Regions from separate parts of the Pseudarthrobacter sp. NPDC058119 genome, predicted to be linked through region 1. Evidence: predicted binding sites of a transcription regulator. Region 1 holds the regulator's gene; each other region holds the start of a gene.
The links. The regulator HrcA, encoded in region 1, represses chaperone genes, less so after heat shock. The targets are predictions, from matches to a motif close to TTNGCACTCGNNNNNNNCGAGTGCNAA.

Region 1 (9,629 bases):
AAGGGCCTCGGCGTGGGCGAAGTGGGCTACCTGATTACCGGTGTGAAGGACGTCCGCCAGTCCAAGGTGGGCGACACCGTCACCAACCTGGCCAAGCCGGCGGCAGAGTCCCTGCCCGGCTACGCCGATGCCAAACCCATGGTGTTCTCGGGACTGTACCCCCTGGACGGCGCCGACTACCCGGTCCTCCGCGACGCCCTCGAAAAGCTCATGCTCAACGACGCCGCCCTGGTCTACGAACCGGAGACTTCGGCCGCACTGGGATTCGGCTTCCGGGTGGGCTTCCTGGGCCTGCTGCACCTTGAGATCACCCGCGAACGCCTGGAGCGTGAATACAACCTCGACCTGATCTCCACGGCACCGAACGTGGAATACGAGGTGACGCTGGAGGACAAGAAGGTGGTCCGCGTGACCAACCCCAGCGAGTACCCCACGGGCAAAATCGCCGAGGTCCGCGAACCGATGGTTTCAGCCACTATCCTGGCCCCCAACGAATTCGTCGGCGCCATCATGGAACTATGCCAGTCCCGCCGCGGCGTCATGGGCGGCATGGACTACCTCTCCGAGGACCGGGTGGAAATCCGGTACCGCCTGCCGCTGGCGGAAATCGTGTTCGATTTCTTCGACATCCTGAAGTCCAAGACCCGCGGCTACGGCTCCCTGGACTGGAAGGCCGACGGCGAGCAGGTTGCCGACCTCGTGAAGGTGGACATCATGCTCCAGGGCGAACAGGTGGACGCCTTCAGCGCCATCACCCACCGGGACAAGGCCTACGCCTACGGAGTGATGATGACCGGCAAGCTCCGCGAACTCATCCCGCGGCAGCAGTTCGAGGTGCCTATCCAGGCGGCCATCGGCTCCAGGATCATCGCCCGCGAAAGCATCCGGGCCATCCGCAAGGACGTGCTGGCCAAGTGCTACGGCGGTGACATCTCACGAAAGCGCAAACTGCTGGAGAAGCAAAAAGAAGGCAAGAAGCGCATGAAGATGGTGGGCACGGTGGAGGTTCCGCAGGAGGCGTTCATCGCCGCCCTCACCACCGACGAATCGAAGGACAAGGCCAAGAAGAAGTGACCACCGCGCAGCAGGGGACCCGCTGATGCCCAGCGCCCTTCCCCTCGCCGACCCGGCGCCGTCGGACGGCCTGCTGCCTGCCCAGGCAGCGGACGGTGCGCCGGCCCGGGCCTTCGGCCTGTACGTCCACATCCCGTTCTGCGCCGTGCGCTGCGGGTACTGCGACTTCAACACCTACACCGCCACGGAACTGGGCGGCGGCGCGTCACAGGATGCCTATGCCCAAACCGCGGTGTCGGAGGTGTACTTTGCCGCCAACGCAATGAGCCGTTCCGGGCTGCCGGAGCGCAAGCTCAGCACAGTCTTTTTCGGGGGCGGCACACCCACCCTGCTGCCGGCCGATGACCTTGCGCTGATCCTGCGGGCCGCCATTGACCGGTGGGGCATCGAGGACGGCGCAGAAGTCACCACCGAAGCCAACCCCGATTCGGTCACCCGCGAGTCCCTCGCCGTCCTAAAGGAGGCGGGCTTCACCAGGGTCTCCTTCGGCATGCAGTCCGCCGTCCCGCATGTGCTCAAGGTCCTGGACCGCACCCACACACCCAGCCGGGTTCCACAGGTGGTGCAGTGGGCGCGGGAGGCCGGACTGGACGTCAGCCTCGACCTGATTTACGGGACGCCGGGGGAGTCGCTGGACGATTGGCGCCACTCCCTGGAAACCGCACTGTCCTACCAGCCGGACCACATCAGCGCCTACGCGCTGATCGTCGAGGACGGGACCAAGCTGGCCGCGCAGATGCGCCGCGGCGAGGTGCCGGGAATTGACGACGACGACCACGCCGACAAGTACGAACTCGCCGACCAGCTCATCACCGCCGCCGGACTTGGCTGGTATGAGGTCAGCAACTGGGCGCGGAGTCCGGAGCACGCGTGCCGCCACAACCTGGCCTACTGGCGTGGCGACGACTGGTGGGGCATCGGGCCGGGCGCCCATTCGCATGTGGGCGGGGTGCGCTGGTGGAACGTGAAGCACCCGTCCGCCTACGCCAACCGCCTGTCCCAGGGGCAATCGCCCGCGGCCGGCCGGGAAACCCTTGATGCCGAAACCAGGAACATGGAGCGGGTGATGCTGGAGGCGCGCCTGCAGTCAGGGCTTGAGGTTTCGGCACTAAGCGCCGGCGGCAGGCACCAGGTCGCCGGCCTCATCGCTGACGGCCTGGTGGAGCCAGCCGCCGCTTTCCAGGGCCGCCTTGTCCTCACACTGAAGGGCAGGCTCCTGGCGGACGCTGTGGTCCGCCGCGTCCTTCCCGACTGACGCCGGCCCGCGCGTGCGCGGAGGCCTGCGCCGCTACTTGATCCAGCGCAGGTTGTACTGGTAGCGGTGCGGCTGGCCCTTGTTGACGTGGATTCCCGCGGCCACGGAGAAGCAGGTCAGCGCTACCCAGATCAGGGTGGCGATCACGGCGAAGATGTTGCCCACGTAGGGAATGAACACCAGGATGTTGGCCAGTACGGCGGCGATGGTGGGCGGCAGGCTGAAGTTCAGCGCCTCTTTGGATTCCTGCGCGGTGAACGGGCCGCGGTCGCGGAAGATCAGGTAGATCAGCAGCGACGGGACACAGCCAAGGATCCCGCCAAAGTGTGCCAGCGTGGCCCATTGGCGGTCTTCGCTGGCCGTGAGCGGCAGGGCGTTGGCGGGGACGCCATGGTACTCGGAGCGGCCCTGGCCGTCCCTGTGTTCACGTGCGTTTTCTGCCACAGTCTGTTCCTTCGGAGATGCAAGTGGTGCTGACGTCAAATACGGGCGCAGTGTGCAATACCCCCGGAAACGGTGGCATTGCACTACCAAGAATACTGGCTCCCGGCGCGGGGTCCGCCCTTCAGGGCACGGTCAGGAAGTCGATGACTTCCTCAACCCGGCCCAGCAGGGATGCTTCCAGGTCGGCGTAGGTGCGTACGGCGCCCAGCAGCTTCTGCCATCCCAGGCCGACGTCCTCCTTGGTCGCGTGCGGCCAGCCGAAGGCTTTCAGGATCCCGGTTTTCCAGTCCTGTCCGCGCGGCACGGCCGGCCACTTGTCGATGCCCAGGACCGCCGGCCGGATGGCCTGCCAGACGTCGACATAGGGGTGACCCACGATCAGGACATTCCCTGCCGCGCCGGGGGATGCCATGACGGCATCGGCAATGCGGGACTCCTTGGAATCCGGAACGAGGTGGTCCACGAGGACACCGAGGCGCCGGCCGGGACCGGGGTTGAAGGCGGCAACCGCCGCGGCGAGATCGTCGATGCCGTGCAGGGGTTCGACGACGATGCCCTCCACCCGGAGGTCGTCGCCCCAGACCTTTTCCACCAGTTCGGCATCGTGCTTGCCCTCCACCCAGATGCGGCTGGCCTTGGCCACCTGGGCCCGCTGGCCGGCAACCCGGACAGAACCGGAGGCCGTCCGGCCGGCGACCGCACCGCCGGCGGCCGCGCGCGGCGCCGGGGGCATGAGCCTGATGGGCCGGCCCTCTAGGAGGAAACCGAAGCCCAGCTTGAAGGACCGCGATTTCCCGCGGCGGTCCTCCAGGGCCACCACGTGCATCCCGCCGGACTTTTCCACCCGCGTCACGGCGCCCACCCAGCCGGACTGCACATCCTCCAGCACCATGCCCCGCTCCACGGGCACCTCAGGCAATTCCGCTTTGGCCGGGGCGGATATGCCGCGGGGCCCCCAGTTTTGGTAATCCATGGATTCGATCCGCCTAGCGCTAGGTCCTCCGCACCGGAATTTCGCCCGGAGCGGTACCAATGCTAACAACGGGCCAAGGCATAATAGACTGTTAGCACTTAGGCATGTCGAGTGCTAACAAGGTGGCACCTGGCGGGGGTATGGGTCCCGCACCATGGATGGAGGTGGAGAGTGAGCGAGCCACGCAAACTGGAAGTGCTGCGGGCCATCGTGGAGGATTACGTCCACTCCCGCGAGCCGGTCGGGTCCAAAGCCCTGGTTGAGCGGCATCATCTTGGGGTTTCCAGTGCAACCATCCGGAACGACATGGCGGCCCTTGAGGACGAGGGATTAATCACGGCCCCCCACACCAGTGCGGGGCGGATTCCCACGGACAAGGGCTACCGGCTTTTCGTCGACCAGATCTCGGCGGTCAAGCCGCTGTCGGCGGCCGAACGCCGAGCCATCCAGTCCCTGCTTGAAGGCGCAGACGATCTCGACGACGTCCTGGACCGCACCGTCCGGCTGTTGTCGCAGCTGACCAACCAGGTGGCCGTGGTCCAGTACCCGCACCTCAGCAAGGCCCTGGTGCGCCACATCGAATTCGTGCTGCTTGCCCCCCGCAAGGTGCTGGTGGTGCTCATTGCCAACAGCGGCAAGGTGGAGCAACGCGTCATCGACGTCGGCCAGGACCTGGGCGACGACGCAGTGGCGGCACTCCGGACGCGCTTCCTCGCCGCACTGTCCGGGACGCCGCTGAGCCGGCTTGCCGCGGCCCTTCCCTCCGTCGTGGCCGCCACGGCGCAGGCACAACGCCAGGCCGCGCACGCGCTGGCACTTGGCCTCGAGGGGCTCGCGCACAACACCAGGGAGGACCGGATGGTCATGGCCGGGACAGCCAACCTGGCCCGGTCCAACGTGGACTTCCCGCTCAGCATCGGCCCCGTGCTGGAGGCCCTTGAGGAGCAGGTGGTGATGCTGCGGTTGCTGAGCGAGATGGCCCAGGACCACCGCGGCGTTGCCGTGAGCATCGGAAGGGAGAACCCTTACGACGGCCTGGCCGAAGCCTCGGTAGTTGCTACCGGCTACGGTCCCGACAGTGCCGCCAAGGTAGGGATCCTCGGCCCCACCAGGATGGACTATCCCACCACCATGGCCGCCGTCCGGGCAGTGGCCCGCTACCTTTCCAGGATTTTGGGGCCCTGACCCGCGCGGCCGGAACCTGTTCCGGCCGGGAACAAAGAGCCGGGCCGCCCGACTGAACGCAGTACAACAAGGAAGAGATACGAACTTTGAGCAGCCACTATGACGTCCTTGGAGTCTCACCCGAAGCTACGGGCGAAGAGATCAAAAAGGCCTACCGCAAACTGGCCCGCACCCTCCACCCGGACGTAAACCCCGGTGAGGATGCCTCGGAACGCTTCAAGGCAGTAACTCACGCCTACGAGGTCCTCTCCGACCCCCAGAAGCGGCGGATCTACGACACCACGGGCAACGAAAATGGCACGGACAACGGCTTCGGCGGTGCCGGTTACGCGGGCCAGGGCTTCGCCTTCCAGGACATTTTCGACACCTTCTTCGGCGCCGGGGGCACCTCCGGTCCGGCTTCGCGTGTCCGCCGCGGCCAGGACGCCCTCATCAGCGTCCGGATCGACCTTCGCGACGCCGTATTCGGCGTGAACAAGAAGCTCGAAGTGGACACCGCCGTCGTCTGCCCCACTTGTGAGGGCTCCTGCTGCCGGCCCGGCACCCACCCCGAGCGCTGCGACATCTGCGGCGGCAGCGGCCAGGTCCAGCGGGCCGTCCGCTCCATCCTGGGCCAGGTCATGACGGCCGCCCCCTGCGGCACGTGCGAAGGCTTCGGCACCGTCATCAAGGACCCCTGCAACGAATGCAGCGGCCAGGGCCGAATCCGCAGCCGGCGGTCACTGACCATCAAGGTTCCCGCCGGCGTGGCCACCGGAACCAGGATCCAGCTCTCCGGGCAGGGTGAGGCCGGTCCCGCCGGCGGTCCCGCCGGGGACCTGTACGTGGAAATCCGGGTTAACAATGACGCCACCTATGTACGGGAAGGCGATGACCTCCACGCCACCTTGCACATCCCCATGACTGCCGCGGCCCTGGGCACCGACGTCAACCTGGAAACCTTCGACGGAACCCAGGACATCGACGTCAAGCCCGGAACCCAGTCCGGCGAGATCATCACGCTGCGCGGCCTTGGTGTCACCCACCTGCGCGGCTACGGACGCGGGGACCTGAAGGTCCACCTCCAGGTGGATACGCCGGCCAAGCTCGACTCGGCGCAGGAAGACCTCCTCCGGCAGCTCGCCAAGCTTCGCGGGGAACAGATCACCGAGGGAAAGCTCGCCGCCAGCGGCGGCATGTTCGCCAAGCTCCGGGACCGGTTCGGTAACCTGTAGCGGTGAGCAATCCCGTCTTCTTCACGCCCGCCGGCTCGCTGGCCGGGATGGCCCCCGGCCGCCACTTTGTCCTGGACGGATCGGAGGCACGCCACGCCGTGACGGTCAAACGGCTGTCTCCGGGAGAGCCGGTGGACATCGTCGACGGCGCCGGCACCCGCATGACCGGAAAGGTCGTCTCCGCTGCACCGTCCGGTCTCGAAGTGGAGTGCGGCGGCGTGGCCACCGATGAAAGGCCGGACGTCCGGCTGGTGCTGGCGCAGGCCCTGGCGAAGGGGGACCGTGACGAGCTGGCGATCGAGACGGCCACCGAATTAGGGATCGACGCCGTCATCCCGTGGCAGTCCGAACGGTCGATCGTCCGTTGGAAGGGCGACAGGGCCACCCGCGCCCATGCCAAGTGGGAATCAGCCGTAGCGGCGGCCGCCAAGCAGGCGCGGCGCGCCTGGATCCCCGAGGTCCGGGGCGCCGTCGAAACAGCAGGGCTGTCCGCTGCCGTGGAGGCCGCTGACCTGGCGGTCATCCTGCACGAAGACGCGGTGCGCCCGCTGCGAACTGTACTGGAAGAGTGGCAGGGGAGTGCCCAGTCCGGGATCCGGGAAGTCCTGCTGATCGTCGGTCCGGAGGGTGGAATCAGCCCCCGGGAAGTAACGAAGCTGTGCGACAAAGGTGCTGTGACTGCCCTGCTGGGGCACCACGTCCTGCGGTCCTCCACGGCCGGTCCGGCCGCCGTCGTGCTTGCCAGTGACGTCCTTGGCCGGTGGGCCGCTACCTGACTTTGAAGGACCTCGTGTCCTCATTGCGGTCCGGCTCCCCGGCGGAACCTGCCTGGGCCACCCGGAGCTCGTAGTCGCCCGCCGGCAGGTTCAGCGCCAGCGTGAACACTCCTGCCTGCCCCTGCCCGGCGCCGGCCGTGGTTTCTCCGGTCAGGAAGGGCGATTTGCTGCCGCCATCCGCGGACTGCAGGATTTGCCAGTGGAGCTTCGCCCCGGGCGACGTGCTCCGGCCGGTGATCTTGACGCTGCCGCTGGGCACCTCGGTATTTTCCTGGGGATCGATGATCCACACCGGCGCCACCAGGCCGGCGGCCCGGGTCATCAGGGCGCCCAGCTGGACTTTGCCAAACGCCACGTAGTCCGTGTGGCCGTCCACCAGGATCCGCACGCGGATCTGCTGTCCGGTGTCGATCAGGCCCGAGCTGGCAGCGGCCGCGGTCGCCGTGTAGATCAGCTGCTGGATGGCGCGGGCCGCCATATCAGCGTCGAGGTTGCTGTTGAAGGCATCGGCGGAGACGTCAACGGTGATAATGTCCTTGCCTGAAATCGACGTGGCAAGCTTGTCCGGATTTTGCCATGGCGTGAAGAAATCAGGGTCAAGCGGTTTCTCCGACATCATGGCGCGCAGGGCCCGTGTCACCGGGTTTTCCTGTTCCGGGACGTCCCGGAACTCGCGGTAGAGGAAGACGTTCCCGCCGGTGCGGCCGATCCAGTAGACGGGCGCCTTGTTCGAGGACTGTGTGGTTTCCAGCGGGGCGCTGGTGTTGGGTGCGTCCGGCATGGTGCCGCCTGTGGCGGGGACCGAGGCTGCGGTCCCCGTGGGGGCTGGTCCGCCTTCGGCAGTGCAGGCGGCAAGGACCGGAACGAGCACCAGGATCCCCGCAAAGACGGCCGGGCGCAGGCGGCCCATGGGCAGTCCTGCCCGTTTGGGCACAGAGGTATCCGGCACTGTCCTGCCCTTGTCCTTTCCTGGCGTGGCGGGCCGATCCCCCTGCGGCCTGGCGTTCCAGCAGATGCTGGATTTCCAGCATTACACAGGGGAGTGCCGCCGGAACCGCTCTTTCGCCTCCCTGGCAGCAACTGCAACGGGAACGATATGAGGCCGATATGAAGTTGATACCAAACGCTGCTTTTCGTAGCCGGCGGATGGCCCTTCCGGGTGGCGAAGGTACATGCCACCGGCCCGCCGGGTATCCGGCCTGGGCGTCTGCTGGCGTAAGATAAAGGGATCGCTGGGGCAGGGTGCACCGTGCAACCTGGACCGGCTGCAGCAAACAACTGATGTCGATCTTCGAGGGGACCACGGGCCTGCGGGCCAGCACCATGACTGAATCAGCAAATGGTAAGCGCCGGCTCAACACAGGCGACGGCAGTCCGGGGGAATTCCCGCACTCCCTTCCCGGCATCCGGACCGAAGTAGTCCTCTTCGAGAACTCCGACCAGATGGTTCAGTCGCTCGGCAGCCATGACGAGGCGCTGCGGTTCATCGAAGATCAGTTCCCGGACGTCAACTTCCACGCCCGCGGCAACGAACTGTCCATCAGCGGCCCCGTCAGTGATGTGCCCCGCATCATGCGGCTCCTCCAGGAGGTCCGCGGTCTTGTGGCCCGCGGCACCGTCATCACCCCCGCGGTGCTGCAGCAGCTGGTCGCCCTCCTGCGCACGCAGTCGCTGCAGAACCCCGTGGACGTGCTCACCCACGACATCCTCTCCAGCCGCGGCAGGACCATCCGGCCCAAGACGCTCAACCAGAAGAATTATGTTGACGCCATTGACGCCAACACGGTGATTTTCGGCATCGGTCCGGCGGGTACCGGCAAGACCTACCTGGCCATGGCGAAAGCCGTGCAGGCACTGCAGCAGAAGGAAGTCAGCCGGATTATCCTGACGCGCCCCGCGGTGGAGGCGGGAGAGCGGCTCGGGTTCCTGCCCGGTACCCTCAGCGACAAGATCGACCCCTACCTGCGGCCGCTCTACGACGCCCTGCACGACATGATGGACCCCGAATCCATTCCACGGCTCATGGCCGCCGGCACCATCGAAGTGGCACCCCTCGCCTACATGCGCGGACGCACCCTCAACGACGCCTTTATCATCCTCGACGAAGCCCAGAACACCACGCCGGAACAGATGAAGATGTTCCTCACCAGGCTCGGGTTCGGGTCCAAGATGGTGGTCACCGGAGACGTGACCCAGGTGGACCTTCCCTTTGGGACGCGTTCCGGGCTGCGGATCGTCGAGGAAATCCTGCAGGGCATCGAGGGCGTGAACTTCTCCGTCCTGGACGCCGCCGACGTCGTCAGGCACCGGTTGGTTGGCGACATCGTCAATGCGTACAGCCTCTGGGACGAAGCCCAAAGGAACAGGGTCAAGCATTCAGCAAGCCGCGAAAAACGGGGGGAACACGCGTGAGTATCGAGGTCAACAACGAGTCCGGCATCCAGGTGGATGAATCCGCGCTCGTGGCCCTGTCGCGGTACATTTTCGAACAGCTCTACATCCATCCGCAGGCTGAACTCTCCATCCTCCTTGTGGATGAGCCGGCCATGGAGAAGCTGCACATCGAACTGATGGACGAACCGGGCGCCACGGACGTGCTCTCGGTTCCCATGGACGAATTGACCCCCGGGACGCCAGGCCGGCCCACGCCCCAGGGCATGCTGGGGGACATTGCCATCTGCCCGCAGGTCGCCAAGGTCCAGGCCAGG
Region 2 (6,928 bases), on a different contig from region 1:
GGCTGACACGGGCGCCGCGGAACGGGCCGGCGCTGCGGCCGGGATATCCAGTGTCGCCGGCGGGAAGCCAACGCCTGACGCCGCCTGCGCCGCCGCGGGACGTTCGGCGGCCCCGGGGCGGTGCCCGCCGGGGAACCCGGGGCCGGACCGTGCCGCCACCCCCTGCTGGTACGCCGTGGCCGCAGCCCTGGCCCGTTCATCGGCAGCTTCATTGAGGTCGTGCCCGGCGTGGCCCTTGACCCATTCAAACGTGTAGGTGCGTCCGGCGAGTTCGCGGTCGAGTTCCTTCAGCAGTTCCACGTTGAGGACGGGCTTGCCATCGGCCTTGCGCCATCCCTTGCGCTTCCAACCCGGCATCCACTTGGTAATGGAATTGATCACGTACTGGCTGTCGCAGAGGATGCGCAGGTCTTCCCCCGGCAGGTGCGCGGTAGCACGCAGGAGGTCAAGGACAGCCATCAGCTCCCCCTGGTTGTTGGTCCCGTGGGGCCAGCCGCCGGCACGCCAGCAATCGTCATTCACATACCAGGCCCAGCCGGCCGGGCCGGGGTTTCCCAAGGCCGAACCATCAGCCGCTGCAGTAATCGTCACTGGTCCATCCTGCCAGAAGCGGCCGACACCGGCCCCCGCCCTCCACTCGGAGGTATCCACCCAAGGCTTTCCCGGCCCAACGTTGCCACTCTTAAAACGAAAATGCGGCCCCCTCCGAAGAGGGAGCCGCATTTTGCGGTGTGGCGGGCAGGTCCCGGCCGGGGAGGCTTAGAAGCCGCCCATGCCGCCCATGCCACCCATGTCGTCGCCGCCGGCGGGCGCTGCAGCCTTCTCCGGCTTGTCAGCAACCACTGCTTCGGTGGTGAGGAACAGGCCGGCGATGGAGGCCGCGTTCTGCAGGGCAGAGCGGGTTACCTTGACCGGGTCGTTGACGCCGGCTGCCAGCAGGTCGGTGTATTCACCGGTTGCTGCGTTCAGGCCGTGGCCGGCGGGCAGGCCGCGGACCTTGTCGACAACCACGCCGGGCTCCATGCCGGCGTTGAAGGCGATCTGCTTCAGCGGAGCGTCGATGGCAACGCGGACGATGTTGGCGCCCGTTGCTTCGTCACCGGACAGCTGCAGGTTGGCGAATGCCTTGGCACCGGCCTGGATCAGGGCCACGCCGCCACCGGCAACGATGCCCTCTTCGACAGCAGCCTTGGCGTTGCGCACTGCGTCTTCGATGCGGTGCTTGCGCTCCTTGAGCTCAACCTCGGTTGCGGCTCCGGCCTTGATGACTGCAACGCCGCCGGCCAGCTTGGCCAGGCGCTCCTGCAGCTTCTCGCGGTCGTAGTCGGAGTCGGAGTTCTCGATCTCGGCACGGATCTGGGAAACGCGGCCGGCGATCTGGTCGGCGTCGCCGGCACCTTCGACGATGGTGGTTTCGTCCTTGGTGACAACTACCTTGCGGGCCTGGCCGAGGAGCTCCAGGCCGGCGGTCTCCAGCTTGAGGCCAACTTCTTCGGAGATGACCTGGCCGCCGGTGAGGACGGCGATGTCGGCCAGCTGGGCCTTGCGGCGGTCACCGAAGCCCGGAGCCTTGACGGCGACGGACTTGAAGGTGCCACGGATCTTGTTGACGATCAGGGTGGCCAGGGCCTCGCCCTCGATGTCCTCGGCAATGATCAGCAGCGGCTTATTGGACTGCATGACCTTTTCCAGGACAGCAACCAGTTCCTTGACGTTGGAGATCTTGGAGTTGACGATCAGGATGTACGGGTCCTCGAGGACCGTTTCCTGGCGCTCGGCGTCGGTGACGAAGTAGGCGGAGATGTAGCCCTTGTCGAAGCGCATGCCTTCGGTGAGTTCCAGCTCCAGGCCGAAGGTGTTGGATTCCTCGACCGTGATGACGCCTTCCTTGCCCACCTTGTCCAGGGCTTCGGCGATGAGGGCACCAATCTCGTCGTCACCGGCGGAGATGGAGGCGGTGGCCGCGATCTCTTCCTTGGTTTCGATTTCCTTGGCGGAGTTCAGCAGTTCGGCGGTGACGGCGTCAACAGCCTTCTCGATGCCGCGCTTGAGGGACAGCGGGTCGGCGCCGGCAGCAACGTTGCGCAGGCCTTCCTTGACCAGGGCCTGGGCCAGGACGGTTGCCGTGGTGGTGCCGTCACCGGCAACGTCGTCGGTCTTCTTGGCAACTTCCTTGACCAGCTCGGCGCCGATCTTCTCGTAGGGATCGTCCAGCTCGATCTCCTTGGCGATGGAAACACCATCGTTGGTGATGGTGGGGGCGCCCCACTTCTTTTCGAGGACGACGTTGCGTCCACGCGGGCCGAGGGTGACCTTAACGGCGTCGGCGAGGGTGTTCAGGCCACGCTCAAGGCCGCGGCGTGCCTCTTCATCAAATGCAATGATCTTGGCCATAACGGCAATAGTCCTTTCGGGACAGACGTTAAGAATGAACCTTCGCTGCAGTGCCCGCGACGGACGATCCTTTTGCCGGCGGCCTCTGTATGCCTCCGGGCGGGGATCTCACTGAAGTGAGGTGTTTCTTTCGCTCGTCGACCGGTGCCGTGCGCTGCCGGCCGGAACCAGGCGTTGCTTTAGCAGTCGGTACGTCAGAGTGCTAAGTCAATAATTAGCACTCCCCAGGTTAGAGTGCAAGCGAAACGACGCGTAACGCCCCGCGGGAAGGGGCCGCTTCGCCCAGGGCGATCAGCCTGGGCGCCCCGCCGTCTCCCGGCCGGACAGCGAGGGGTTGTTGTCGGCCCCGAAGGTGTACACAGAGAAAGCGGCTGAGGTGATGTCCCCGTTGGAATCGAAGGCAACCGGGCCCGATTCGCCGTCGTAGTTGATGTCCTGGCTGGCTGCGAGGCCGCCGAGGCACTCCTTATAGCTCAAGCAGGGGGCGGCCGGTTCGCCGGCGCCGGACGCAGCCGATCCCCCGGAAACCGGGACCAGGTTCGCGGCAATGGAGCGTCCGGCGTCATCCTGGGCACGGGCCGCGGCGAGGGCCGCCAACGTGACGGCGTCGTAGGTTTCAGCGGCGAAGGAGACGTCCTTGAGTGCCGGGTCAACCGCCAGCAGTTTCGCCTGGAACGCAGCGCTGGGCAACTGTCCGGGAACGACGGCGCGGGCACCTTCGAGTGTCCGGGGTGCGAGCCCGGACCCGTAGCGGGCAAACGCTCCGTCGCTGAGGATGATCCGGGAGCCGGTAAGGCCTGCATTGTTCAGCTCCACCAGCGCGCCCTGTGCACCCTCGCGGGCAATCAGGACGACGGCGTCCGGCTTGGCCTTGGACGCGGAGCGGGCGGCTTCGGCTGCAGCACCGGGCTTGAAACCGGCACCCGGCAGGACCGTGAGTCCTGACCCTTTTGCTGCATCAGTGACGGCGGCCGAGAGGTCCTTGCCGTAGGGGCCTTCCTGGTAGAGCACGCTGACCGTGGCGGCACCGGCGTCCTTGGCAAGTTTGGCCAGCACGGGTCCTTGCGCGACGTCGGCTGCCGCGGTCCGGAAGTAGTAGCCTCCGCTCGCCAGCCCGGAGAGGCCGGCAGCGGTGTTGGCCGGCGAAATCAGGGGGATGTGCGCACGGGACAGGACGTCCACTGCTGCCGGAGTGTGGCTGGAGTCGGTGGGTCCGATCACCACGTCCGCCTTGGCGGCCGCTGCATCGCTTGCCTGCTTCGCGGTGTCCTGGTCCGGGTGCTCCGGAAGGAGCTCCACTGGCCGGCCTTTATGTCCGCCGGCCGCGTTGATGTCCTGGATGGCGAGCTTGGCGGCAGCCAGTTGCGGTGCGTTGAGGAAGGCGCTGTCACCGGTGTTGTCCAGGATCACTGCCATACGGAGCACACCGTCACCGGAGGCTTCGGCCGGTTCCACCCGCGCGTTGCCGCCGGCGCCGGCGCACGCGCCCAGTGAAAGGACAGCTCCCAGGGAGAGCGCAAGTACCGGCACGGCACGGGCTCCGGGACGCGATGCGGGCATCACGGCGCGGGCCGGACGTTTTCCGCCTGGGGACCTTTTTCGCCCTCGCCGACATCGAGTTGGACCCGCTGGCCCTCGGCCAGAGCACGGTATCCCTCTCCCTGGATGGCGGACCAGTGGACAAAAATGTCGTCACCGGAGCCGTCAACGGTGATGAAGCCGTAGCCCTTTTCAGCGTTGAACCATTTGACGGTTCCCAGTGCCATGCTCAACAACTCTTTCCATCGGGGCCGGGTGGAGGCCTGGCCGGCGTAACTGGGCGGCGTGCGGCTACCGGTAACCCGGGCCAAGGACCACGACGAGGGGCGCCTGGAACTCGGTGCTGCTCACAACGGTGGGGATGTTCAGCAGGCCGGCGAGTTCCTGGGCGCTTGCCAGTTGCTGCGGGCCGGCGTAGAAGATCACGGAGGACTTTTGCGGGGCGCCGGACCAGTTGCCCACCGGGCCGAGCCGCCAACCGTCGGCCTGGACGGTCCCGCCTACCCGGCTTGCCAGTCCGGCCGTGCCGGCGGCGTTGTAGACGGCCACTGCCTGCGTCCTGTCCACTACGGCCTGCTGGGTGGCCGAGGAAGTGGGCTCCGGCTCACTGCCCTGGGTTGGCCCGGCGGACGGCGTGGGGCTCACCGTTGCGGCGGAGCCGGCGGCCTGCGTGGCCGTGGGCGTGGACCCGGTGCCGGCGAGCGGAGCTGACTCCACGCTTGCCGACGCCTGGCTCGCGGTGGCGTTGAAGCCGAGTTTGGGCAGGATCAGGAAGGACACCACCCCAATGGCCAGGGCTGCCATTCCCACCGCCAGGATGGGCCAAAGCCGTACCCGGGACGGGGCCGAAGCCGTCCGGTGGACACCTTGTCGCGACGCGGCCTCGGGGACCTTGTCGAATTCATCGCGGGCGTATCTGGTCATGGTGGAAGGACATCCTTGTTGATTGCGGCTGTTGTCCCGGCCTGGGGCGTCTTAAGCGTCGGATCCCAGGCGCCGGGCAGTACGTGCACGGTGGCGCGACGTACGTAGTCTACGCAATCTCTTGACCAGCATGGGATCGTGGGCCACTGCGTCCTCGCGGTCGATCAATGCGTTGAGGAGCTGATAGTAGTGGGTTGAGGAGAGGTCAAAGAGGTCGCGAATGGCCTGTTCCTTGGCTCCCGCATACTTCCACCACTGCCGTTCCAGGGCCAGCATCTGCTGCTCGCGCTCTGACAGGGAAGACTCACGGAGGATGAAATCCGCCAGGAGGGACTTCCGTGAATCCTGCTCCGGCAGGTGTTCCCGGGCCGGTTCCGCCACGGCGCACTCCTTCGCTGGTTACGGTCAATGTCTTACCCCTATGCTAGCCGCCAAATAACAGCGGTGTCATTCGGCGCGGGGCCCGGCGGCCACCGCACGATGCCCCGGCTCCAGACAGTCCCTGCGACAATGGACCGATGGTTGAATCGGATGCGTTGTTCGAGCTGGAGCAGGACCCGGCGGACACCCTCAGCTTTGCCGGCCTGGCCGGGCTGCCGCTCGCAGAGCTTATGGCTCCGGACTGGGCCGCGGCGCTGCAGGGCGTGGAAGACCAGCTGCGGAAGGTCCTGGCCTTCCTGGCACGCGAAGAGGCGGCCGGGCACCAGCTCCTGCCGCCGCCGTCGAACGTGCTGCGGGCTTTCCGCCAGCCACTCGCCGCCGTAAAGGTCCTCATCGTGGGCCAGGACCCCTATCCCACGCCGGGACACGCCGTCGGCCTGTCCTTTTCCGTCGACCCGCGCACCCGTCCCCTCCCCCGCAGCCTGGTGAACATCTACCGGGAGCTGGAATCGGACCTGGGCATTCCCCCGCGCGTCCACGGTGACCTGTCGGCGTGGACGGAGCAGGGCGTGCTGCTCCTGAACCGGGTCCTTACCGTCAGGGCCGGCGCGGCCGGCTCACACCGCGGGAAGGGCTGGGAGGAAATTACGACGGCGGCAGTCACCGCACTGGCCGCACGCAAGGCCCCGGACGGGTCGGCGTTGCCCTTGGTGGCCCTCTTGTGGGGCAAGGAGGCTGAGGGGGTCCGGCCGCTCCTTGCCGCCACCCCTGCCGTCACCAGCGCCCACCCCAGTCCGTTGTCCGCGTCCCGCGGTTTTTTTGGCTCGAGGCCGTTCAGCCGCGTGAACCAGCTGCTCCGGGAACAAGGGGCAACGGACGTAACCTGGGAACTCCCGCCCGTGCCGTAGCTAGGCTTGCCTTATGAGCACTGTCCCCGCCGCCACCAGCGCAACCAAGAAGAGCCGTCCGCAGGTCAACCTCACCGTGCTGCGCAAGGAGCAGCTGTCCCCGCACATGGTCCGGATCGTGGCCGGCGGGGAGGGTTTCGGCGATTTCATCAACAACGGATTCGTTGACCGGTACGTGAAGATCATCTTCCCGCAGCCGGATGTGGAGTACCCCTCCCCCTTGGACCTGGAGGTTGTCCGGGAAACCATGCCGCGCGACCAGTGGCCCTTCACCCGCACCTACACGGTGCGCTGGGTGGACCCGGAAGCCCGGGAACTGGCCATCGACTTCGTGGTCCATGGCGACGAAGGGCTCGCCGGTCCATGGGCGGCCAAGGCCCAGCCGGGCGAGACCCTGACGTTCACCGGCCCGGGCGGCGCGTACAACCCCAATCCCGGGGCCGACTGGTACCTCTTTGCCGGTGACGAAGCGGCCCTTCCCGCCATCGCCGCCAGTATCGAGGCCCTCCCGGCAGGGGCAACCGGCCTCGCCTTCCTGGAGGTCGGCTCCGAAGCCGACATCCAGCCGCTTTCGGCCCCTGCGGGCCTGCGGGTGACCTGGCTGCCCCGCAACGGCACCCCTGCGGGTTCCAGCGACCTGCTGGTCAAGGCCGTGGCGGACGCGGAATGGCCCAGCGGTACTGTGGACGTCTTTGCCCATGGGGAGCGCGGGTACATGAAGGCGCTGCGTGAGGTCTTCTTCAAGCAGCGCGGCCTGGAACGCCGCCAAGTGTCCCTCTCCG
Region 3 (14,229 bases), on a different contig from region 1:
CGGGCCGGTAAAGCCCGGCGAGGATTCGGATCAGCGTGGACTTGCCTGCACCGTTCTCCCCCACGATGGCTATGTGCTGGCCCCGGCGGATGGTGAGGCTGATGCCCCGGATGACCTCGATGTCGCTTCCGGTGTAGGTGAAGCGGATGTCCTTCAGCTCAATTTCCCGCGGGGCCTCCAGCAGCGGCGGAGCGTGTTCGGAGTGCACGGGCATCGCCATGAACAGCTCGTAGTCCTTCAGGTTGGCGAGGTCCTCGTCAATGGAGCTCAGCGAGGACACCAGGTTGTTGGCCGTGGACAAGGCACGGCTGACGATCTGCTGCACATAGAGGAACTGGCCCACCGGGGCGGCACGGGCAATAATCTGCCCCACAACCCAAATCAGTGACACCACCTCGGCACCGTACTGCAGCGCGTCCGCGGCCAGCTGCCGTGGAATGTAGCGGCGCTGGTAGTCCAGCCGGCGGCGCTCGTCCGCATCGCGAAGGCGGGACCGAAGGTCCATGAGGAAACCGACGATGCCATAAAGGCGCATTTCGGCAATGTGCTGCGGCCTGAGCAAGTTTGTCTCGATCATTCGGCGCTGGCGGCGTGAGTCCACCTGCGTGTTCCAGTGCGCGATCTGCTCCCGCGACAGCTTGAACTGCAGGTACACGCTGGGGACGATGGCCACCAGGACGATGACGGCGATCCACCAGCTGACAAGCAACAGGGCACCGATGGCCAGGATGACCGAGACAAGTTGCGTGAAGATGGCCGCGATTCGATCCAGGACCCGGGCGTACGAATCCGAAAACCGCTTGGCACGGTCGTAGAGGTCCACTGTCTCCTTGTCGTCGTACCGCCAGAATTCGAGGGCAAGGAAGCGCTCGTACATCTGGTCACCGACGATGGCCCCCACTTTGAAGCTCATCAACTGCTGGATATACCGGTCGATGCTGTTGAAGGCGCCCCAAAAGAGACCCAGCGCGGCAGTGACGACGACGTACACGATCGCAAAGCGCCCCGCCGCGCTGTCGCCCGCGTATGCTGCCGCCAACGCCGTGGTGGTCAGGGACGCGAAGAATGTGGTCACGAGCGGCAGTACGGCCGAGATGAGGGAGCCAAGCACCTTCATGACCACCGCGCCCGGGGATGCACGGAAACTCACCCGGAGAACCTGGGCCACGGCCTTGGCATAGGGACGCAGTGCCAGCCGCTTTTGCGGGTCGCGTTTAGGGGTCAGTTCCGCCGGATGGCGCGGTTGGGACATGGAATCAGCCTAGTGCCGCACTGGACGTGAAGAGCGGCCGCTAGCCAGCGAGACGCAGCACGAGTGTTTCCTCCAGAATGCTTCTTTGCCCTGGCAAGACTCCTGGTGGCCAGTGGGTTGGTTCTGCATCCTGTTGTTCTGGGTTGTAATGCCGTCCTGTCGGTGAGGTCCAGCCGGGTGGTTCGTTCTTGTTGGCCGGGCCGGGTGTCCATTGACTGCGGTGTTTGAGTCGGTGATGTTTCGGGCAGAGCTGGGCCACGTTACTGACGTTGGTCGCGCCGCCGTGTTCCCAGGCTTGGAGGTGGTCGGTGTCGTTGTCAGGGGTCTTGTTGGTGCAGCCGGGGAAGGTGCATTTGCCGTCGCGCAGCCTGATCCAGTGTTTGATGGGGCCGGTGAGCCGGTAGTTTTTCCGGCCGATTTCCAGGGGTGCCCCGTCCCTTGGGTCGACCAGGACCCGGTAGAAGGAGTCGGCGCCGTCCGCGACCAGCCTCCGCGCCATGGACGCCGGGATGGGTCCGAAGCCGTCGAGTTCGGCCGGCTCATCCGTCGTCCCGAGCATGGAGAGTACCGGCACCAGGACGAGTACGTCGGCCCGCGGGGTGGGGACCTTGCCGACTTCGGCAGGGTTACCAGCTCCGAGTAGCAGGGAGGCGGCGATGTCGGGGCGGAGTTGGGTGAGGGTGCGGGGTTCGTTGGGGCCTTGGAGTCCGCGGGCGGTGGCGGTGGTGCGGTTCCAGATCGCGCACGCGGTGTCGCCGGGGAGGTAGAGGGAGAGCCAGGCCATGCCGTCCGTGTCGGGGGTGTATTCCATCCTCCGGTCAGCCGCCCCTTTGGCGTGGCGTTGCTGGATCGATTCGGGGTGGTGGCGTTCCCGCCAACCACGGACCTTGGTCCGGAACCGGGACGGAACGAGCTCCCCCGGGGCGGCACCCCGGGCGGGGTGGGGTGCGGCCGGGTCGAAGAAATGCGCCACCAACGCAGCCGCGGACTCAGGGGTAAGGCCTTCGGTCTCGTCCGCGACGATGCGGGCGTGCTGCCACGACATCGCGCCCGAGGCCAGGGCGTGGAAGGCCAGCGGGAGGGAACAGATCCGGCGTGACTGCTCCACCAACGCCCCCGCGGCCGCGGAGCTGATGGTCAGGACCCCGGCGATCTCCTCCACCACCGACATCCGCACATAGGTGCAGTCCGTAACGGAGGCGTCCGGCGGCGTCAGCGCCTCCTGAAACCCAACCGACTCGGCGGCATCCTGCGCTTTCACCGCAGCCAGCTGCGCTTCCAGCCGGGCCGCAACCTCCAACCGTTCCAGCCGGATCTCATACCGCCGCTGCAACACATCAACCTCAACACCCACGGCGTCGCCGGAAGCCAGGGAAGCGTCCTCCCACTCCAGCGCATCCAAGGCGGCAACGGAGGCACGAACACCCTCCAAAACCACCCCGACACCACCGCTGAATTCCATACCGACATCATCCAGCGGGGGTCCGACATTCAAGGACGGGAACAACCCGCGGAGAAAAATAAGAGGAGGCAAGGTCGAAAAACCTTGCCTCCTCTATATTCAATCTGCCGTTTAGCGCGAGCCGTAGTTCGGTGCCTCGACGGTCATCTGGATATCGTGCGGGTGCGATTCCTTCAGACCGGCAGAGGTGATCCGTACGAACTTGCCCCGGACCTTCAGCTCGGGGACAGTCGGTGCGCCGGTGTAGAACATCGTCTGGCGCAGGCCACCCACCAGTTGGTATGCCACGGAGGACAGCGGACCACGGTACGCCACCCGGCCTTCAATGCCTTCGGGGATCAGCTTGTCGTCACCGGAGACGTCGGCCTGGAAGTAGCGGTCCTTGGAGTAGGACGTGTTCTTGCCGCGCGACTGCATGGCGCCCAGCGAGCCCATTCCACGGTAGGACTTGAACTGCTTGCCGTTGACAAAGATCAGGTCGCCGGGGGACTCGTCGCAGCCGGCCAGGAGCGAGCCCAGCATCACGGTGTCCGCACCTGCCACCAGGGCTTTGCCGATGTCGCCGGAGTACTGCAGGCCGCCGTCGGCGATCAGGGGAACGCCGGCCGGAATGGCAGCCTTGGCGGATTCGTAGATGGCCGTGATCTGCGGGACGCCAACGCCGGCTACCACGCGGGTAGTGCAGATGGACCCGGGACCAACGCCCACCTTGATGCCGTCGGCACCGGCGTCGATCAGGGCCTGGGCGCCTTCGCGGGTGGCAGCCTGGCCGCCGATGATGTCAACGTGCGCGGCGACGGGATCCGATTTGAGCCTGCGGATCATGTCCAGGACACCCTGGGAGTGGCCGTTGGCCGTATCCACGAAGAGGGCGTCCACGCCGGCGTCCACCAGGGTCATGGCCCGCTCCCAGCCGTCACCGAAGAAGCCGATGGCGGCACCCACGCGGAGGCGGCCCTCATCGTCCTTGGTGGCGAGGGGGTACTGCTCGGCCTTGGTGAAGTCCTTGGTGGTGATCAGGCCCTTGAGTCGGCCCTGCTCGTCGACGAGCGGGAGCTTCTCGATTTTGTTGGTAGCCAGCTTGTGCGAGGCTTCCTCGCGGCTGATGCCTACGTGCCCGGTGACCAGGGGCATCTTGGTCATGACGTCGCTGACCAGCCGGAGCGGGAAATCGGATTCGGGCACAAACCGGGTGTCGCGGTTGGTGACGATGCCCAGCAGGCGGTTGTCTTCATCCACCACGGGAAGACCGGACACGCGGTAGTGGGCGCACAGGTCATCGAGCTCGCGGAGCGTTGCCTCGGGGCGGATGGTCAGCGGGTTGGTGATCATCCCGGACTCGCTCCGCTTGACCCGGTCCACCTGGTCAGCCTGGTCGGCGATGGACAGGTTGCGGTGCACCACGCCCAGGCCGCCCTGGCGGGCCATGGCGATGGCCATCCGGGATTCCGTGACGGTGTCCATGGCGGCCGAGAGCAGCGGCGTCTGGACCGTGATCCGCTTGGAGATCCGCGAGGAGGTGTCGGCCTCGGAGGGAATGACGTCGGTGTGCCCGGGCAGGAGCAGGACGTCGTCGTAAGTCAGGCCGATAAAGCCAAAGGGATTGTGTTCGGGCTCGGTCATGAGTGCGCCTCTTACCTTGGTTGCTGGGTCACGGGTAGGGGTTGCAGCCGATGACCAGCCCGTGATTACGGAACTGGCCTGTGCAGACGGTCCTGCGGGAGCACCGCACAGGGCGGCGTTCCGGGGGCAGAAAGTGTTGAGTAAATATTAGAACCTCGGCGCCGATCCCCCTATTCCACGCCGCCAATGTGAGCAACCCCACCCACGGCCCGGCAGCCGGGATGGCTCAGCTCCAGCCGGTGGCAGCCAGCAGCCGCTGCTCGAACATGGGAATCATGGACTCGACGTAGGTCCTGGTGAGGTGGTTATCGTCCTTGTAGACATACACATTCCCCACCACGGCCGGGCAGACGCCGCGGGCACAGATGAAGTCGCTCATGTCCAACAGGTGGAGCCCCGGAAGCTTGCCCCGGTAATTTTCCAGCGGCGACGGCTCAACCAGGGACTCGGCCAGCGGGGGGTTGCACGCAGGCGCCGCGGCCCCGTTCCGCTGGGCGCACTGCGGCATGTTGAAGGTGAACCGCGGGTTGTCCCGGATGCCCACGATCTCGATCCCCGCGTCCGCGAACGGCTTCACGCCATCAAGGTATCCCGGAACCTCGGTTTCGAACGGGGCCTCCTCATGGGTCAGCGACGCCACGGTGAACACGGCATCCGGCAGGTGTGCCAGGACGTAGGCGGAGCTGGCCCGGTTGTATGCATTGCATTCAGCGTTCCGGGTTTCCGATTCGGCACCGAACCGGCAGGCGGGCATCAGCAGCGTGACCATCTCCCAGCCACGGGCGGCCGCCACCGGCGCCAGGGCGGCAAGGTATTGCTGGGCGTGGGAGTCCCCCAAGACCACGATGCGTTTGGTGGCCGGCTCTTCCGGAAGCTCCTGACGGCAGCCTTCCAGGATGGGGTCGTCCGTGGCGTTGGCGCCGGTGCAGGCCGAGTCGATGCCGGCCCAGTCGTTGTCGAGCGCGGTAGGTCCGGGGATGGTCCGGGCCCTTGGAGCAGGCAAGTTTTCATTCTCCGGAGTGAGCGCCAACGCCCCGGGCGTGAGCTCCCTCGGTTGTGCCGCCGTCGCGCTTTCCTCAGCAGTGAGAGACGTCTGCCAGACCGCGACGGGCCCGGCCAGGACGGCGCCGCAGGCCACAACGACGACGGCGGTCCGCCACGTGCGGAGCTTGGGCCAGTGCCAGTCCCGCAACGGCTTTTCCACGAAGCGCGTGGTCAGGACGGCGAGCACGATGGCGGCCCCGACAATGCCGAGGCCCTGCGTGAGGTTCGGCGCTTCCACGCCGGTGGCCGCGAGCACCAGCACCAGGATGGGCCAGTGCCACAGATAAAGGGCGTAGGAGTTGTCGCCCAGGGCCACGGCGGCACGGCTGCTGAGGAGGCGGTCCACGCCGAACCGGCTGCCCGTCTGCCTGCCAACAATGATCGCGGCGGCAGCCAGCGTGGGCCACAGTGCCACGTACCCCGGGAAGGACCGGTCAACGGTCAGGACGAGCCCGCAGGAAATCATCGCGGCCAGTCCGGCCCAGCCCAGGGCAACGCGCACCACGCGTCCGGGGCGCAGGTACGGCAGCGCCAGAGCCAGCAGGGAACCCAGCGCAAATTCCCAGAGCCGGGCGCGGGTGTCGAAGTAGGCGTAGGCCTGGTTGGTGGTTGTCTGGTCAACGGAGTAGGCCAGTGACACCGCGAATACTGCCCCGAAAACCACTGCCAGCAGGCCGCGGTACGTCACCCAGCGCAGGCGGGGAACGCGGCGGAGCCCTGCCAGGACGGAAGCGGCGGCGGCAAAGACCAGCGGCCAGAGGATGAAGACCTGCCCCTGGATGGACAGCGACCAGAAGTGCTGCAGCGGGCTGGCACCGGCGTGGTCCTGTGCGTAATAGTCCACGGACAACTCCGCGAGGAGCCAGTTCTGGCTGTACAGCAGGGACGCCCAGGCCTGGTCCAGTACCTGCGGCCAGCGGCCCTGCGGCAGGATCAGCCATGTGCCGGCCAGCACCCCGAGGATCACCACGACGGCGGCGGGCAGCAGCCGCTTGAACAGGTGCAGCCAGTGCGCCAGCAGTTTGAAGGAATTGCCGGACTCGGCTTTCCGGATAAACGACAAGGTGAGCAGGAAGGCCGAGATCAGCAGGAAGATATCGACGCCGCCGGACACCCGGCCCAGCCAGACGTGGTAGGCCACCACCATCAGGACAGCCAGAGCCCTGAGCCCCTGGACTTCGGGCCGGAACGTGGACTTGCGTTGGCGGGCAGCGGGGCCGGATTCGGGTGCCTTCGGGGCTTCCGTTACCGACACTAGAACCCCTCACAACGCCCGCCAGCCAAAGCATCAAGCCTAGCCAACGCCGCCCGCATCGGCGAATCAACGCTGGTGTTCCGGCTAAGCTGGCCCCAATCGGCGAAGGGAGCAGGGGTGGTTGTCCAGCTGCGGATCTGCGTGCCCGGGGAGTTGTCCGCCGTCACCGTGCAAGCCTGCCGCGACCAGCAGGGAACGGCGGAAGTGGCGCTGGTCCAGGGTGCGGCCGTCGTGCCGGACGGCGATGTCATCGAGGTGCTGGTTGCCCGGGAGTCCGTGGAGGAACTGCTCGAAAAACTCGAAGTCCTGAAGATTCCGGATGTGGGTTCAATTTCCATGGCCACCCCGGAATTCGTGTTGTCCAAGAACGCTGACCAGGCTGAGCGTGCCGCTCCCGGGGACGGCGCAGACGCAGTGATTTGGGATGACGTCACCCGGCAGACCGGCGAGGATTCACGCCTGACCTGGAACTTCCTTGCCTTCCTGGTGCTGGCCACCCAACTCGCCGGCATCGGCATCGTGACCGACTCCCCCATTGCCATTGTTGGCGCCATGGCCGTGGGGCCCGAGTTCGGACCACTGGCCGCCCTTGCCGTCTCGCTGGCCACCAGGCAATGGAGGCTGGGGCGCCGCGCCGCCGTCGCCCTCGCTGTCGGTTTTCCCGTGGCCATGCTGCTGGCGGCACTCACGGCATGGCTTTCGGTTCCACTCGGGCTCTTCCCGCGCGACGCCCTGGATAAAGGCTCGGCAGTGGAGTTCATCTACCACCCCGGGCCGTATTCACTGATTGTGGCCGTGCTGGCAGGGATCGCCGGCATGCTGTCCATCATCGGACGCCGCTCGGCCGCTCTGATCGGCGTCTTCATCTCCGTAACCACCGTGCCGGCTGCCGGCTACGTGGCAGTAGCCCTGGTGCTGGGCGAATACCAGAAGGCCGCAGGCTCCGCGCTCCAGCTGCTGCTCAACCTCGTGGGCATCGTTGTGGCCGCCGTTGCCGTCCTCCTCTTCTACCGGAGGATCACCAGGCGCCTGCCGGACGGCGTGGCACGCAGCCTGAAACGCCAGCGCAACGGCTCCCGGCGCCAGGCCTGATCCGCGGGTCTTCGCTACGGCCGCAGCAAGGCACGCAGGGTCTGGATGGTGTCTGCCTCAGCGGGGGCCTTGTCCTCCCGGTAGCGCTTGACCCGGGCAAACCTCAGGGCGATCCCGCCGGGGTAGCGCGGTGACTGCTGCACCCCGTCGATGGCTATTTCGACGACGGTCACCGGCTCAACCCAGACGGTGCCGGCGGTGCGCCGCACCTCAAGCTCCTGGAACCGTTCGGTCTGCCAGCGCAGCAGCTCATCGGTGAGGCCCTTGAACGTCTTGCCCACCATCACGTAGCCGCCGGGTTCGCCGAACTCCCCGCCGGGATCCAGGGCCCCAAGGTGCAGGTTGGACAGCATCCCTGTGCGGCGTCCCGAGCCCCATTCGCAGGCCAGCACCACCAGGTCATAGGTGTGCACCGGCTTCACCTTCACCCAATTGGATCCGCGCCGGCCGGCAGCATAGGCCGAGCCGATCGCCTTCACCACCACGCCCTCGTGGCCGGCGGCCAGGGCATCCTGCGAAACGCGTTCAGCGACGGCCGGGTCGGCGGTCACTTCCCCGGGGATCCGGTGTGCGGGGGCCACCCGTTCCAGGATATCGATGCGGGTGGCCAGCGGTTCGTCCAGCAGGTCGCGTCCGTCAATGTGCAGCACGTCGAAGAACCAGGGATGCAGCAGGGTTTCCCGGACCGCGTCGGCGCCAAAGCGGGACATGGTTTCCTGGAAGGGCCGCGGGGCACCCTCTTCGTCCAGGGCGAGCGTTTCGCCATCGAGGATCACGTCCTGCACCGGCAGCCGACGGACCAGGTCCACCACCTCGGGCAGGCGATGCGTGACCTCCGCAAGGTTGCGGGTAAAGATGCGCACATCGCTGCCGGACCGGTGCACCTGGATGCGGGCGCCGTCGAGCTTGAATTCCACCGAAGCCTCTCCCGTGGCTTCCAGGGCTGCGCCCGCGCTGCCGGCGGTGGCAGCGAGCATGGGCTGAACCGGCCGGCCCACCACCAGGCCGACGGCGTCGAGCTCAGCCGGGGTGCCGGTGAGCGCCAGGAGGGCGGTCCCGCCGAGGTCCCCGGAAAGCATGGCAGCACGCCTCACCGCGTCGACGGGCCGCTCGGCAGCGCGGGCGACGGCGTCCGTCAGCACTCCTTCCAGGGCACCGGTGCGCAATTCCCCCAGCAGGACGCCGGCGATGAAGGACTGCTCCGGTTCGGTGGCGGCGGCCATGAGCGTCCCGAGGATGGCGGCCCGTTCCGCGCCCGACCCGCTGCCCGCTGTTGCCAGGAGCCGGTCCAGCGCGGCATCGAAATCCGACACGGTGAGGCTTGGCTCCGCTGCCGGTTCTTCCTTGGCCGCCGCGACCGCGCTCCAGCCCACCCCCACCCGGCCCTGCCGGGGTTTGGCACTGAGCAAGCCCACCGCCGTCGGGATCTCCGCGGGTTCCAGCCGGCGCAGCAGGTGCGCCAGGGCATCCACCTTTGCCAGCCGGGAGCGGGTCGAAGCGACGGTTTGAGTGGTTTCCACGAGCTCGAGGAGCAGCATGGCACCATCCTGCCACGGGCTCTGGACAGCGCATGGGTGCACTCGCAGACTGGACGCATGGGACTCATCGTGGCGAATCTGTTCATCACCCTCGACGGCGTCTACCAGGCGCCCGGCGGCCGTGAAGAAGACCCCGAAGGGGCTTTCTCCTTCGGCGGCTGGCAGGCGCCGGTGTCCGACGACGAAGCCGGTGCCTCGATAGCGGCCGAGATCAGCAGGATGGATGCCCTGCTCCTCGGCCGGAAGACCTACGACATCTTCGCGTCCTACTGGCCCCGCCAGTACGGCGACATCGCCGACGCCCTGAACCGCGTGCCCAAGTTCGTTGTCTCCAGCACACTGGCGGACCCGGGCTGGGCCGGAACCACTGTCCTGCCGGACGCCGCGTCGGCTGGCGGCCTCCGGGACGGGCACGGGCAGATCCACATGTTCGGCAGCGGCGTCCTGATCCGGTCCCTCTTGGCGGCCAACGTGCTGGACCGGCTCCACCTCTGGCTGTACCCCGTGGTCCTGGGCCAGGGCAAGCGCCTGTTTGACACCGGAACCGTGCCCTCCACCTTCACGCTGGCGGAACCGGCCCAAAGCTTCCCCAAGGGTGCGGTGTCACTGGTCTATGAGCCTGCCGGCGGGGTGGAAACGGCAGAAATGGGGACCGGCTAACGGTCCAGAAACACAAAAGACCGGCCCAGCAGTGCTGGACCGGCCTCTTGTTGCAGGTGAGCCGCTAGTGGCTGTGGCCTGCGTGCTCGTCCTCTTCGGCAGGCTTCTCCACGACCAGGGTCTCGGTGGTGAGAACCAGGGCGGCGATGGAGGCCGCGTTGCGGAGGGCTGCACGGGTGACCTTGACGGGGTCGATGACGCCCGCGGCGATCAGGTCCTCGTACTCGCCGGACTTGGCGTTGAACCCGTTGTTGGTCGCAAGGTCGGCAACCTTGGAGGTGACAACGTAGCCGTCGAAGCCGGCGTTCTGGGCGATCCAGCGCAGCGGCTGCACCAGTGCGCGGCGGACGATGCCCACAGCTGCGGCGGCGTCGCCTTCGAGGGCCTTCACGGCAGCGTCTTCGTCCAGTGCCTTGAGGGCGTGGATGAGGGCGGTACCGCCACCGGCCACGATGCCTTCTTCGAGGGCAGCGCGGGTGGAGGACACGGCGTCCTCGATGCGGTGCTTCTTTTCCTTCAGCTCAACTTCGGTGGCAGCGCCGACCTTGATGACGCCGATGCCGCCGGCCAGCTTGGCCAGCCGCTCCTGGAGCTTTTCACGGTCCCAGTCGGAGTCGGTGCGGGTCAGCTCGGCGCGCAGCTGGGCTACGCGTGCTGCCACGTCTTCGGCCGAACCGGCGCCGTCCACGATGGTGGTGTTGTCCTTAGTGACGGTGATGCGGCGGGCAGTACCCAGCACCTCCAGGCCAACGGTGTCCAGGCTCAGGCCCAGTTCCGGGGAGACAACCTGCGCACCGGTGAGGGTGGCGATGTCCTGCAGCATCGCCTTGCGGCGGTCGCCGAAGCCGGGAGCCTTGACGGCCACGACGTTCAGGGTGCCACGGATGCGGTTGACGATCAGCGTGGACAGGGCCTCGCCCTCGACGTCCTCGGCGATGATGAACAGCGGCTTGGAGCTCTGCAGTGCCTTTTCCAGCAGCGGCAGGAATTCCTGGATCGAGGAGATCTTGCCCTGGTTGATCAGGATGAGTGCGTCTTCGAGGACTGCTTCCTGGCGCTCCGCGTCGGTGACGAAGTACGGGGACAGGTAGCCCTTGTCGAACTGCATGCCCTCGGTGAGGACCAGTTCGGTCTGGGTGGTGGAGGACTCTTCGATGGTGATGACGCCATCCTTGCCCACCTTGCCGAAGGCCTCGGCGAGGAGCTCACCGATTTCTTCGCTCTGGGCGGAGATGGCGGCAACGCTTGCCACCTGGGTGCCTTCGACCGGGCGGGCGTTCTCCAGCAGGCGGGCAGCCACGGCCTCAACCGCAACCTCGATGCCGCGCTTGATCTGGCCGGGGGCAGCGCCGGCTGCAACGTTGCGCAGGCCTTCCTTGACCAGCGCCTGGGCCAGGACTGTGGCGGTGGTGGTGCCGTCGCCGGCAACATCGTTGGTCTTGGTGGCTACTTCCTTGGCCAGCTGTGCGCCAAGGTTTTCGTAGGGATCGTCCAGCTCCACCTCGCGGGCGATGGTGACGCCGTCGTTCGTGATGGTGGGGGCGCCCCACTTCTTGTCCAGGACGACGTTGCGGCCGCGCGGGCCGAGCGTCACCTTGACGGTGTTCGCGAGCTTATCGATACCGGCCTCGAGGGACCGGCGGGCAGCGTCGTCAAACGCAAGCTGCTTTGCCATGGTTTTGTCCTTTCAAAGACAGAACCCCGCACTGCCGGCCAGCATAAGCATGGCCGGCAGCACGGGGATCCGAAGAGTTACTTGACGACGATAGCCAGGACGTCGCGGGCGGACAGTACGAGGTACTCGGTGCCGCCGGTCTTGACTTCGGTTCCGCCGTACTTGGAGTAGATGACGACGTCGCCAACGGCTACGTCAACGGGAACGCGGTTGCCATCTTCGAAGCGGCCGGGGCCTACTGCAACAACTTCGCCTTCCTGCGGCTTCTCCTGTGCGGAGTCCGGGATGACCAGGCCGGAAGCCGTGGTCTGCTCGGCTTCGAGCGGGCGGACAACAATACGATCCTCAAGAGGCTTAATAGAGACCGACACTCGGACCTCTCCTTTTCGTCAGCAAATTCGTGGACTGGAAAGCTTTCCGCCGTAGCTGGCAAACCGTCGTCGCGGTGCCGGCAGCAGCCTGGCTGGCAGCTCTTCATGTGTTAGCACCCTCCTAGGGAGAGTGCTAATGAAGACTCTAGGCAAGGGTTAGCACTCGGTCAAGGTGAGTGCCAACGTTTCGTCATGGGCGTACACCCTTTTAGCGTCCGACGACGGCGGGCAGCAGGGAGGGCCGGCGTCCCGTTCCCCATGGGCCCGGGCCGTCAGCGGCCCAGGTCCTCGAAGTCCACGTCCTCGCCGCCGTCCGTATCGCCGTCACCCTGGTTCCGTCCCCGGTACAGCACCCAGCCGGACACTGCTGCGGCGAGCAGTGCAGCAACGAGGAAGAAGATGCTTCCGGCCCGCGCGCCGTCATACAGCCCGCGGATGTCCCTCGACTCCTGGCTGTTGTCTCCGATGTCATTGCCGCCCACGGAATAGACGGTGGCATTGAACGTGTCCAGCAGGAAGATGATCACCAGCAGCGCGATGCAGACCACGCCCACCACGGCGGCGGCAATCAGGACGGGACGGGCAAACCTGGCCGGGCCGCGGTTCCTTGATTCGTGGTTATCGGGCTCGCGGGGGGCTGCGCTCTCATCCATGGATTCAACAGTATCCGCATCGCGCCTGCCCGCTCCTCCACTAGGCTGGAACCCATGGCTCACGATCCCCAGGACCAGATGGCACAGGACCAGATCGCACCACTGCTGACCCCCGAGGGCTGGGAGTTGCTGGCATCGCTGGGCCCCTACCGGGACGAGGACTCGTTCGAGCTCAATACAGCGCTCCGGAAGGCGGGGCACCCTGCAGGGCTCGTCTCCGCCGTCCTGACGCAATCACGGCTCCGCACCAAGGCGGAGTCCAAATTCGGCGAATTCGCCCGCCAAATGCTCTTCACGCAGGCAGGCCTGGAGCAAGCCACGCGCCTGAACGTGGCCGCCCACCACGCCCAGCGGTTCGCCGCCGCCGGGATTAGCCACGTGGCGGACCTGGGCTGCGGGCTGGGCGCCGATTCCCTGGCGCTGGCCTCCCTCGATATCAACGTCACCGCCGTCGAAATGGACGAAACCACCGCGGCCTGCGCCACCGTGAACCTCATTCCCTTCCCCAACGCCACGGTGGTGCACGCGGATGCCGAATCGGTTCCGCTGGACGGGGTGGACGGCGTCTGGCTGGACCCGGCCCGGCGGGTCACCTCCACCTCCGGCACCAAGCGGATCTGGGACCCCGAGGCCTTCTCCCCGCCGTTGTCCTTCGTGGAATCACTGGCTGCCCAGGGCAAGGCAGTGGGCGTGAAGATGGGCCCGGGCATGCCGCACGAATCCGTGCCCGCGGGCTGCGAGGCGCAGTGGGTATCGGTGGCCGGCGACGTCACGGAGGTGACCCTGTGGTTCAACGCCGTGCGCCGGCCCGGAGTCCGCCGCGCCGCGCTGGTCCTGGGGCCGCAGCCACCTGCCGAGCTGACCAGCGCCGAGGACTTCGGCGCAGGCCCGTCAGCGCCGGTGGGCCCAGTGGAGGGTTACCTGTACGAACCTGACGGGGCCGTGATCCGGGCCGGGCTGGTGGCGGACGTGGCGCTGCAGCTCGGCGGCCACCTGGTGGATGAGCACATTGCCTACATCTGCGCCCCGGAACTGCTGGCCACCCCGTTCGCCAGGGCCTACAAGGTCCTGCAGGTCATGCCCTACAACGTCAAGGCGCTCAAGGCCTGGGTGAAGCAGGAGGGCATTACCGTGCTGGACATCAAGAAGCGCGGTACGGCGGTCACCCCCGAAGAGCTGCGGAAGCAGCTGCTGCCCGGTGGAAAGAATGCGAAGAAAGGCGGCAGGACGGCCACCCTGGTCCTGACGCGCATCGGCGAGGACCGGGTGGCCATCGTGGTGGAGCCAGCCTAGCCGTCCCTACTGGGCGCGCATGAACTCCTCGGCGGCCCGTACCTGGTCCGGGGTGGGCCTCACGCCCGTGTACAGGACAAACTGCTCCAGCGCCTGGATAGTGGCTACCTCGGCCCCCGTGATGACTGGTTTTCCGGCCGCACGGGCAGCGCGGACCAGCGGCGTCTCGGCGGGCAGTGCCACCACGTCGAATACCAGGCGGGCCGCGTCGATGGCCTCCGCCGGGAAAGCGACGGTGTCCGCGTCCGTCCCGCCGGCCATTCCCAGCGGGGTGACGTTGATGATCAGGTCAGCCGTCCCGCCGTCGAGCG

Region 2: groL (chaperonin GroEL) is a predicted target of HrcA. The motif match lies at 2,574-2,600, and genes of this name have one in related genera.
Region 3: groES (co-chaperone GroES) is a predicted target of HrcA. The motif match lies at 12,129-12,155, and genes of this name have one in related genera.

The regions. Positions count from the first base shown of each region.
Region 1 covers NZ_JBHVTN010000008.1:243,237-252,865, forward strand. The annotation lists gene lepA (translation elongation factor 4) at 1-1,074, shown strand, start outside; gene hemW (radical SAM family heme chaperone HemW) at 1,100-2,329, shown strand; gene ACFVTD_RS17580 (DUF4870 domain-containing protein) at 2,363-2,773, opposite strand; gene ACFVTD_RS17585 (DUF3097 family protein) at 2,895-3,746, opposite strand; gene hrcA (heat-inducible transcriptional repressor HrcA) at 3,918-4,931, shown strand; gene dnaJ (molecular chaperone DnaJ) at 5,018-6,145, shown strand; gene ACFVTD_RS17600 (16S rRNA (uracil(1498)-N(3))-methyltransferase) at 6,148-6,921, shown strand; gene ACFVTD_RS17605 (GerMN domain-containing protein) at 6,914-7,831, opposite strand; gene ACFVTD_RS17610 (PhoH family protein) at 8,245-9,333, shown strand; gene ybeY (rRNA maturation RNase YbeY) at 9,330-9,629, shown strand, end outside.
Region 2 covers NZ_JBHVTN010000012.1:159-7,086, reverse strand. The annotation lists gene ACFVTD_RS19925 (RNase H family protein) at 1-591, opposite strand, end outside; gene groL (chaperonin GroEL) at 760-2,394, opposite strand; gene ACFVTD_RS19915 (ABC transporter substrate-binding protein) at 2,686-3,954, opposite strand; gene ACFVTD_RS19910 (cold-shock protein) at 3,954-4,160, opposite strand; gene ACFVTD_RS19905 (LytR C-terminal domain-containing protein) at 4,225-4,857, opposite strand; gene ACFVTD_RS19900 (DUF3263 domain-containing protein) at 4,909-5,238, opposite strand; gene ACFVTD_RS19895 (uracil-DNA glycosylase) at 5,376-6,146, shown strand; gene ACFVTD_RS19890 (siderophore-interacting protein) at 6,160-6,928, shown strand, end outside.
Region 3 covers NZ_JBHVTN010000001.1:450,392-464,620, forward strand. The annotation lists gene ACFVTD_RS02045 (ABC transporter ATP-binding protein) at 1-1,252, opposite strand, end outside; gene ACFVTD_RS02050 (HNH endonuclease) at 1,293-2,714, opposite strand; gene guaB (IMP dehydrogenase) at 2,826-4,337, opposite strand; gene ACFVTD_RS02060 (acyltransferase family protein) at 4,564-6,636, opposite strand; gene ACFVTD_RS02065 (DUF389 domain-containing protein) at 6,754-7,728, shown strand; gene ACFVTD_RS02070 (ATP-dependent DNA ligase) at 7,743-9,266, opposite strand; gene ACFVTD_RS02075 (dihydrofolate reductase family protein) at 9,324-9,926, shown strand; gene groL (chaperonin GroEL) at 9,991-11,601, opposite strand; gene groES (co-chaperone GroES) at 11,679-11,972, opposite strand; gene ACFVTD_RS02090 (hypothetical protein) at 12,245-12,625, opposite strand; gene ACFVTD_RS02095 (methyltransferase domain-containing protein) at 12,680-13,918, shown strand; gene ACFVTD_RS02100 (shikimate 5-dehydrogenase) at 13,925-14,229, opposite strand, start outside.